Regions from separate parts of the Arthrobacter sp. CAN_C5 genome, predicted to be linked through region 4. Evidence: riboswitches for the same ligand, from Rfam matches in the RefSeq annotation. Region 4 holds a riboswitch; each other region holds the start of a gene.

Region 1 (2,194 bases), 1.1 Mb from region 4:
CCGCGGGACCGGGGGAAGACGTGGTCGATGGTGGCGGCGGCTTTGCCGCAATAGGCGCACAGGTGGTTGTCACGCCGCAGGACACCCCGCCGGGTAGCAACAAGGGTGTGCCGGTAGGGAATTTTCACGTACCGGTTCAGCAGGATGACCGAGGGCCGACCGAGGATTTCGTTGGGTCCGATCACCGGTTCCTCCCCCTCCGCGACGATACTTGCCTTGCCCGCGAGCACAAGGACCAGCGCCCGGCGGAAGGTCACTACCGCCAGTGGCTCATATCCAGCATTCAGAACGAGAGTGCGCATGCACATTCCTCTTTGCCGAGAATTGCCCGCGTCCCTGTGGTCCGGGGAAACAGGACTACAACTGACTTATTTTATGTAAGGGTAGTTCGGCTGGCACCCGGTTTGCCAATTCTCACCGCTGGTGGCCGCCCGTGTCGTGCGTGTCGTACCTCTGGAGTGACGGCCCCAGACGCAGAAAGGACCCGGGGATCGAAATCCTCCGGGTCCTTTCTGGTGGTTCGTGGTGGGTTAGCCGCCGACGCGGATGTAGACCGGGCCGGAACCGAGATCGGCGGGGGCGACTACCGTCTGGTTGCCGTTGAATCCACCGTGGACGGCCTTGCCGCCGCCGATGTAGACGGCGATGTGGGCAACGCCGGCGCCACCGTCTGCGTAGTAGATGAGGTCGCCGGGGATGGCCTCGCCGCCGCTGACCGTGCGGCCCAGGGAAAGGTATCCGGCTGGCCAGCCGTGGAAGTTGATGCCTGCGGCTGCAAGGGCGTTGCTCACAAGGCGGGTGCAGTCCTGGGTGACACCGAGCTGGCCCTGGGCTGCGGCAGCAATGGTGGCGGCCACGCCTGAGGATACGGCGGGGGTCTTCTTGGCGGCTGGAGCCTTGGGAGCCGGTGCGGCTGGGGCTGGGGCTGGGGCTGCTGGAGCGACTGCGACTGCGGCTGCCGGAGCTGCCGGAACGACTGCGGCAGGGGCTGCCGGCGCGACTGGTTCTGCTGCGACCGCTGGGGCTACAGTTACCGGCTCGGAGACAGTGGGCTCCGCGGCGACGGGCTCTGCTGCCGGTGCCTCGACGGGGGCTTCCTCGATCTCGGCAACCGTTTCGGACTGAACCTTGACTGCCGGGGCTTCGACTACCTCGGGGGCGGCCACAGCTTTAACCGGTGTGCGGTTGAAGGCGATCTTGGCGTCTGCCGGAGCTTCGACAACTGCCGGTGCCGCCTGGATTTCCAGAGTGGAGGCGATGGTGGCGCGCTCGTTAGCCTGAGGGGAGAGATCAGCGGCGTTGGCTGATACTCCGCCGGTCAGTACCAGACCGGTTGCGGCAGCGAGGACTGCGGCCTGACGACCTACCGAACCAGCGTTGGAGGACACGGCATCTGAGATGGCGGTCAAGGGGTTGGTGCGGACGGCACGGTGGCGGCCCAGAGCAGAGTTGTATGACACGTTCGATTGCCTCTCCCAATTGCCTGCGAGGTGAGCTGTCGGATTCGGATGGGAGTCACCCGGCCGCGCGGTTCCTTTTCGGAATGGCACGACTTAACCCCAGGATTTCTTGCGAAACCCACTAATGTGGTTCCCCCGCCTCTGCCATGCGAATTGTGCGAACGGATCTCGGGCAGTGGCAGAGCTAGGCGATCTGCTCGAGAGTGACCAACCTAGAAGAATTGGGCACGAGATCGACGGTACATCAGATCAGACCTAATGTCACATTCCGGTCACGGAATGGTATGGAGATGGTTACGGCCATCACATCGGTCCTTCACAGCTACTGGCTTCGAGATGATTAGGTGCACGCGAAAGATACTCGTTTGTTACCCCAAAGGTGGGCAACTTGTCCGGACCATTCACGGTTCAGTGCCACGCGGCTGCCGCTCGGCGCTAGCCGGCGGCTGGGGAGACTGACACGAACACGTGGGCTGCCACCTCGGGTGGGAGCTCCAGCGCACCCTCGATGCCGTCCACGCGGACCGAGACGTAGTCCCCGACGGACTGCACAGAGATGGCAGTTCCGGGACGCAATCCACCCTCGTCCAGTTGGGAAAGCAGCTCCGGGTCCACCTGGATGGGTTCCGCAAGCCGGACCAGGGTAATCACAGATCCGGCCGGGGAAGTGCCGATCACCGATGAAAGGCTGCGCACCCCCACGGAGAACCCTTCGGCGGGCGGGCCGCCCAACG
Region 2 (2,194 bases), 240 kb from region 4:
TATCTGCTTCGACGCAGCCTGTTCCGGTCCTTGCGCACCGGTGAGGTGGTGAACCCGAGATGGCTTCAGTTTCCCTACCCTCCCCGCTGGCACTATGACCTGCTCAAGGCGACAAGCTACTTCGCCCTGCGTGGCGGACCGGCTGATCCGCGGCTGGCCGAGGCGGTCGAACATGTTCGCGCGAAGCGTCAGCCAGATGGAGGTTGGCTGCTGGATAAGACTCACCCCGGCGCGGTCCACTTTCGATTCGAAGAACCCGATGGCAGCTCGAGTCGGTGGAACACCCTCAGGGCACTGCGGGTTCTGCGCTGGTACGACGCAGCAAACATCTCCGGCTAGCAAGTACGACACCGTGACAAAACAGCGGCATGTCGAGTCGGGGTTGGATGGAACACATAAGTGGCAGGTGCCCTCCGTCCAGGGTACCTGCCACTTATGTTCAGTTCACGGAACGAGTCCGAGAGCTTGAGATGTTAGCCGGTGACTCGCACGAAGTATGAACCGGCGAGATCGGACAGTGGGTGCTCCATCGTCAGGTTGGCACCGTTCATGCCGCTGCTGATGACCTTGCCACCGCCAACGTAGATCGCGATGTGTCCGGCATTGATCACGAGGTCACCCGGTGCTGGCGAGGATACAACCGAGCCGTACTGAGCGAACTGTGAGGGGCCGAGGTCGCCGACGTTCAGGCCGATGGAGCGCAGAGCGCGTTCGACGAGGACGGTGCAGTCCTGGATGGACCCGATCTGCCCATAGGCCGAAGCGACCAGTGCTGCGCCGACTCCGCTGGCTGGAACTGACGGAGCTGCCTTAGCTGCAGACGCAATCGGGGTGATGGGGCTGGAAGCCAAGGTCATCATTGCTGGTTCTGCGGAAACGGGTGCTGCTGCTGGAGCGGGTGCTGCTGCCTGAACGGCTGGTGCTGCTGCCGGAGCGACTGGTGCAGGTGCCGAGTAGAAGGCCTGGCTTGCAGTAGCTGCTGGCACGGCTGCCGCGCTGACGGCTGCCCCACCGGTGAGCTGGATCTGCTGTCCGGGGTAGATGACCGAGGCGTAGGACAGCCCGTTCTGCGCCAGGAGGGTGTCGAGGTTGATACCATTCTGTGCCGCGATTGCGCCCAGGGTGTCCCCGGCAGCAACAGTGTGAACTCCGGAAGCGGCGGGTGCTGAGACTGCGGAGGCGGTCGTTGCTTCGCCCTGCGTGTAGGTTCCTGCGTGGGCGGTCGCTCCGACGGAGAAGACGAGGCTGCCGGTCGCGACGGCGATGATGGCTGGCTTGCCCAGTGCTACGGCATTGGTCTTGGCGGACTGGGTCAGACCTTCAAGAGCGATGGAGTGGGTGGTGGCCGCGCGGTGGCGTGCCGAAATGGACTTACGTGACATGGTGGTTGCCTCTCCCATGCCTGCGGGGTGAGCTGTCGGGTTCGGATGGGAGTCACCCGGCCGTCCACCATCCTTGAGCTTTCTGCCCATCGCAAACGATGCGGCAGATTTTGCACTGGATAGTCAGATCGACTTAACCCCGAGGGTCACCGCGTGCGGTGGCCCGGTGGAAACGTGGTTCCCCCGTCCCTGCCATCTGGATTGTGCGAACGGGTCCCGGTGCAGCGGCAGGGCTCGGCATTCTGCGCGGGATTGTGATCTCGGCGGGGTGCCGGGATCACTCGAATGAGAGTACCCCACGGAGGTATGGATGTCACGTTACGGTTACGGCCCTCTTTAGGGTGGTGCCCTACTCACGGGTAACCGACGGTCGAGGGACCCCATTTCGCCTCTTGGTTTTCCCGGAGAAACTGGACTATCCCATCAATGCTCGGCTCAGATCATGGAGGACGACATGGCCGCCAACGACGGCAGCGGGAGTGTACCGATCCAGATCGAGTTGGTGAGTGGTTCCTCCGATGACTCCGGGGCCTCGCGGATCCCAGGCGCGATCGCAGCCGCAGCAATTGCGCCTGGCGTGGTGGCCGCGATTTTCGCAGCCGATGACGGCGAGAGGCCGGTCTACACCGACCCTGCCGTTTTGCGTGCCGGCGACTCAAATCAAACCTATGAAGGCGTTTCGGCCCCCGTGCCGGGGTCCACTTCTCGGGATCATTCGATACCGTCTGTGCCGTCGGCGACGGTGAATAGCGCTTCCGCCGCAAGGTGCCCGAATGGCCGGATCGCCGCTTCCTGTAGCGATGCGTGCTTCA
Region 3 (2,194 bases), 770 kb from region 4:
ACCGCCGACGGTCACGCCGGAGGCCTCGGCGAAAGCCCGCTGCCACTAATCCCCGTCGAGGCGGCCCACATTGCACGAGACCCGCTGGACCCGGCGTTCTCCTTTGCCGACTTCTATGCGAAGTTGCGCCGGCGCAGGACGGGCATCAAGCGGGCACTCCTCGATCAGTCACTGGTCTCCGGTATCGGCAATATCTACGCCGATGAGGCGCTCTGGGCTGCCCGCGTGCACTATGCACGACCCACCGAAACGATGCGACGGGGCGATGCGCTCCGACTGATCGATGCCTGCCGCGACGTCATGCTGCGCGCACTGGACGCCGGCGGCACCAGCTTCGACTCCCTGTACGTCAACGTCAACGGGACCTCAGGGTATTTCGCGCGTTCCCTCAACGCCTACGGCAGGGAGGGCGAACCGTGTACCCGCTGTGCCGCCGACCCGGGATTCCACGGTAGCTCCCTGATTCGCCGTGAAATGTTCATGAACCGGTCCTCGTTCAGCTGCCCCCGCTGCCAACCAAAGCCCCGCAACGGGCGCTGGTAAGAGCTTCTCCGGCCAGGCAGTATTACGGTTTTTGTGTAACGCCGCGGGCGCCGACTAGTTCTCCACACCGGGGCCTTGCCCACATACCGGGGGAGAAGCCGCCGCGGGCGTCGACCGTGCGGGACCATCATGCAATGGAAACCTTCCCAGCGCCCGAGCATGGTTCATCACCCCGACGCGAGTTACCGAATCGCTACCCATCACAGCGCCGCCGTGATACAAATGTGACAAAACTGGACGACCCTAGGTACAGTGGTCAGCGCGCAGGGTTCCGTTCAACTCAGCGTCCTCCCGACAGATTGCCCAATTCTGCCGATGTCGTGAGGTCCGTCCGCACACATCCGGCAGAAGCGGAGGAACCAATAGTGGCCGTCGATCGACGGCCTTGGGGTGAAGACTCGATTTCGAGTCCGGGTGGCTCCCATCCGAATCCGACAGCTAACTTCGTAGGCATCGGGAGAGGCAAGATCATGTCCAAGAACCACATCGCGCGTCACCGCGCAACCCCACCGAGCGCGCTCAAGACCGTTTCCAAAGCGGTCAGCTCACACGCTGGCGCCGTCGGCCGTCCAGCCGCTGTGCTTGTCGCCGCATCGGGTCTCATGCTCAGTGCCGGACTCCCGGCCAACGCAGCCGGTGAAATCACCGTCCAGCCAGCCGCCTCGGCGCCAGCCGTCCAGAGCGCTGGATCAGCAACCTACACCGTTCAGGCCGGGGACACCCTCGGAAACATCGCTGCAGCCCAGGGTGTCAGCCTTGAGTCGCTGTTCGCCCTGAACGGCCTCAGCTACGACTCGGTCATCTTCCCGGGTGACGTTATTTCCCTTTCGGGCGGCGCCACCCAGGCCACCCAGGTAGCAGCACCAGCACCCGCTGCGGCACCAGCCGCCGCGGTGACCGTTGCCGCGCCGGCTCCGGCCGCTCCAGCCGAGACCAGCACCCTGGGCATCACCACCGCCTCTGAAGCCATCACCCCGATGGCAGCAGCCTCCACCGGTGGACAGGCATCCAGCTCGGGCATCGTTGGCACCGCGCTGTCGATGGTCGGCTCGGGCTACGTCTACGGTGGCACCACCCCGGGCGCCTGGGACTGCTCAGGCTTCACGCAGTGGGTCTTCGCCCAGCACGGCATCGACCTTCCCCGCACCAGCCAGGCACAGATGGCTGCCTCAGCCCGCACCAGCAACCCGCAGCCAGGTGACCTCGTCATCCAGAACGGCGGCGGACACGTCGGCATCTACATTGGTGACGGCCAGATGGTCAGCGCGCTGAACCCTAGCCAGGGCACCCTGGTCCACGCGGTCGACGCAATGCCTGTCGTTGGGTACTACACTCCCTAAGTGTCTGACGGGGGGCTCGTAGGCGGAATGCCGTCAGGCTGGAAGCCGTCCCCGCAGACAACCTGAGGAGATCGGGCACAACCAACGAATGCGCCATCGGAGAATTCCGGTGGCGCATTCTTGTGTCCGCTTTTCTTTGCGCCCGTATGAGCGTTTTCACTGACTGTGAATTTTCACAGACTCGTATATTCACCGACGTCTGGTCCCGGTGCCTATGGCCCACTATTCAGCGGGCAGAGGATATTCGGTGTGGAGAGGACTCCTGGCTACAGCTGCCGGTAGTGCTCCGAGAGCCTGGCCAGGCCCTCATC
Region 4 (2,194 bases):
TGGTCGCGTTCTGGTCGCCTAGTGAGTTAGACAGTGTGCGAACCCAGACATAAAAGTGGCAGGTGCCCTCCGTCCAGGGCACCCGCCACTTTGTTCAATTTACGGAGAAGCTCCGTGAGTCAGGGTACTAGCCGTTGACTCGTACGAAGTATGAACCGCCAAGGTCGGACAGTGGGTGCTCGATGGTGAGGTTTGACCCGTTCATGCCACTGCTGATGACCTTGCCGTTCCCGACGTAGATGGCAATGTGGCCCGGGCGGACTACGAGGTCACCGGGTGCAGGGCTTGAGACCCGGGTTCCGTACTGATCGAACTGCAGGGGGCCGAGGTCGCCGACGTTCAGGCCGATGGAGCGCAGAGCGCGTTCGACGAGGACGGTGCAGTCCTGAATCGACCCGATCTGCCCATAGGCCGAAGCGACCAATGCTGCGCCGACTCCGCTGGCTGGAACTGACGAAGCTGCCTTAGCTGCAGACGCAATCGGGGTGATGGGGCTGGAAGCCAAGGTCATCATTGCCGGTGCTGCGGAAACGGGTGCTGCTGCTGGAGCGGGTGCTGCTGCCTGAACGGCTGGTGCCGCTGCCGGAGCGACTGGTGCAGGTGCCGAGTAGAAGGCCTGGCTTGCAGTAGCTGCTGGGACGGCTGCCGCGCTGACGGCTGCCCCACCGGTGAGCTGGATCTGCTGTCCGGGGTAGATGACTGAGGCGTAGGACAGTCCGTTCTGGGCCAGGAGGGTGTCGAGGCTGACACCATGCAGTGCCGCGATGGCGCCCAGGGTGTCCCCGGCAGCAACAGTGTGGACTCCGGAAGCGGCGGGTGCTGAGACTGCGGAGGCGGTCGTTGCTTCGCCCTGCGTGTAGGTTCCTGCGTGGGCGGTCGCTCCGACGGAGAAGACGAGGCTGCCGGTCGCGACGGCGATGATGGCTGGCTTGCCCAGTGCTACGGCATTGGTCTTGGCGGACTGGGTCAGACCTTCAAGAGCGATGGAGTGGGTGGTGGCCGCGCGGTGGCGTGCCGAAATGGACTTACGTGACATGGTGGTTGCCTCTCCCATGCCTGCGGGGTGAGCTGTCGGGTTCGGATGGGAGTCACCCGGCCGTCCACCATCCTTGAGCTTCCTGCCAATCGCAAACGATGCGGCAGATTTTGCACTGGATAGTCAGATCGACTTAACCCCGAGGGTCACCGCGTGCGGTGGCCCGGTGGAAACGTGGTTCCCCCGTCCCTGCCATCTGGATTGTGCGAACGGGTCCCGGTGCAGCGGCAGGGCTCGGCATTCTGCGCGGGATTATGATCTCGGCGGGGTGCCAAGATCACTCGAATGAGAGTACCCCACTGTGGTACCAAAGTCACGTTAAGGTAACGGGCTTTTCAAGGATTACCGCACCCGCGGGCCTCTGGCGTTCAAGGGAACCCATTTCACCTATTGAGCATTCCGACCGGAGCGGATCGTCGATGATACTTATCGTGGCCGCGGAGCGCATGGTCGAGGACGTGCCAACGGCCTCATCTGGGTCTGACCAGGAAAGGTCGGACCTTTGAAAAGATAGGACCGTGAACGCCGGAGCCGGACCTCGGAACAGTACCGATGACACCCTGGAGGCGGCGGCAACGGAAGTTCCCACGACGGAGCCCACCGTCGCGGACTAGCCGGTTACCACCGGTGCGGTGCACCATTATTCCCCGGGCAAGGCGGCCTATCTGCGGCGATTGAAGGCATTGAAGGACAAGTCCGTTGGATAGCGCGGATGGTCGACGAAGATCAGAACTGCATCGACATCCTCACCCAGCCCGCGGCTGTCAACACTGCCATGCACGCCGTGAGTCTGGGCGGCCTTCTAGAAAACCACTTGCAACATTGCGTCGTCGCCGCCGCCCAGGAAGCCGAAACCACCGGGGCCTACGAAGCGGTCGACGCGAAGGTTGAGGAAGCAACACAGGCGATCATCAGACTACTGCGCTAACCGTTCCCCGGAGGCCCCTGTGCGCTCCCAGGCTTCATCAGATAGTCGTGATAATGCCTCAAACGGTGGGTCCGCGCATCAGCATTTACTAGTGGTTGGTTCTGATGTCATGCCGTGCCACACGGAAACATACCCATGTATGACCCGAAGCATCATCGCTGTTTGTCATTCTGATCCCCATCATCGCTGGGCGGGTCCTCCCCACAACCAGGGCGCGAAGCGCCGGGAGC

What was found. Region 4 has a riboswitch for cyclic di-AMP ahead of H4V95_RS11140 (LysM peptidoglycan-binding domain-containing protein). Riboswitches for the same ligand answer to the same signal wherever they lie in the genome.
Region 1: linked by a shared signal. The riboswitch ahead of H4V95_RS16180 (NlpC/P60 family protein) and the one ahead of H4V95_RS11140 (LysM peptidoglycan-binding domain-containing protein) in region 4 are both predicted to bind cyclic di-AMP.
Region 2: linked by a shared signal. The riboswitch ahead of H4V95_RS09930 (LysM peptidoglycan-binding domain-containing protein) and the one ahead of H4V95_RS11140 (LysM peptidoglycan-binding domain-containing protein) in region 4 are both predicted to bind cyclic di-AMP.
Region 3: linked by a shared signal. The riboswitch ahead of H4V95_RS07495 (C40 family peptidase) and the one ahead of H4V95_RS11140 (LysM peptidoglycan-binding domain-containing protein) in region 4 are both predicted to bind cyclic di-AMP.

The regions. Positions count from the first base shown of each region.
Region 1 is NZ_JAGGMZ010000001.1:3,460,140-3,462,333, forward strand. It holds gene H4V95_RS16175 (HNH endonuclease) at 1-302, opposite strand, end outside; gene H4V95_RS16180 (NlpC/P60 family protein) at 531-1,460, opposite strand; cyclic di-AMP (ydaO/yuaA leader) riboswitch at 1,466-1,645, opposite strand; gene H4V95_RS16185 (metal-dependent transcriptional regulator) at 1,896-2,194, opposite strand, start outside.
Region 2 is NZ_JAGGMZ010000001.1:2,115,693-2,117,886, forward strand. It holds gene H4V95_RS09925 (hypothetical protein) at 1-339, shown strand, start outside; gene H4V95_RS09930 (LysM peptidoglycan-binding domain-containing protein) at 474-1,382, opposite strand; cyclic di-AMP (ydaO/yuaA leader) riboswitch at 1,385-1,632, opposite strand.
Region 3 is NZ_JAGGMZ010000001.1:1,591,468-1,593,661, forward strand. It holds gene mutM (bifunctional DNA-formamidopyrimidine glycosylase/DNA-(apurinic or apyrimidinic site) lyase) at 1-543, shown strand, start outside; cyclic di-AMP (ydaO/yuaA leader) riboswitch at 834-1,010, shown strand; gene H4V95_RS07495 (C40 family peptidase) at 1,014-1,883, shown strand; gene H4V95_RS07500 (NAD-dependent epimerase/dehydratase family protein) at 2,150-2,194, opposite strand, start outside.
Region 4 is NZ_JAGGMZ010000001.1:2,360,383-2,362,576, forward strand. It holds gene H4V95_RS11140 (LysM peptidoglycan-binding domain-containing protein) at 128-1,036, opposite strand; cyclic di-AMP (ydaO/yuaA leader) riboswitch at 1,039-1,286, opposite strand; partial or broken gene H4V95_RS11145 (metal-sensitive transcriptional regulator) at 1,669-1,964, shown strand.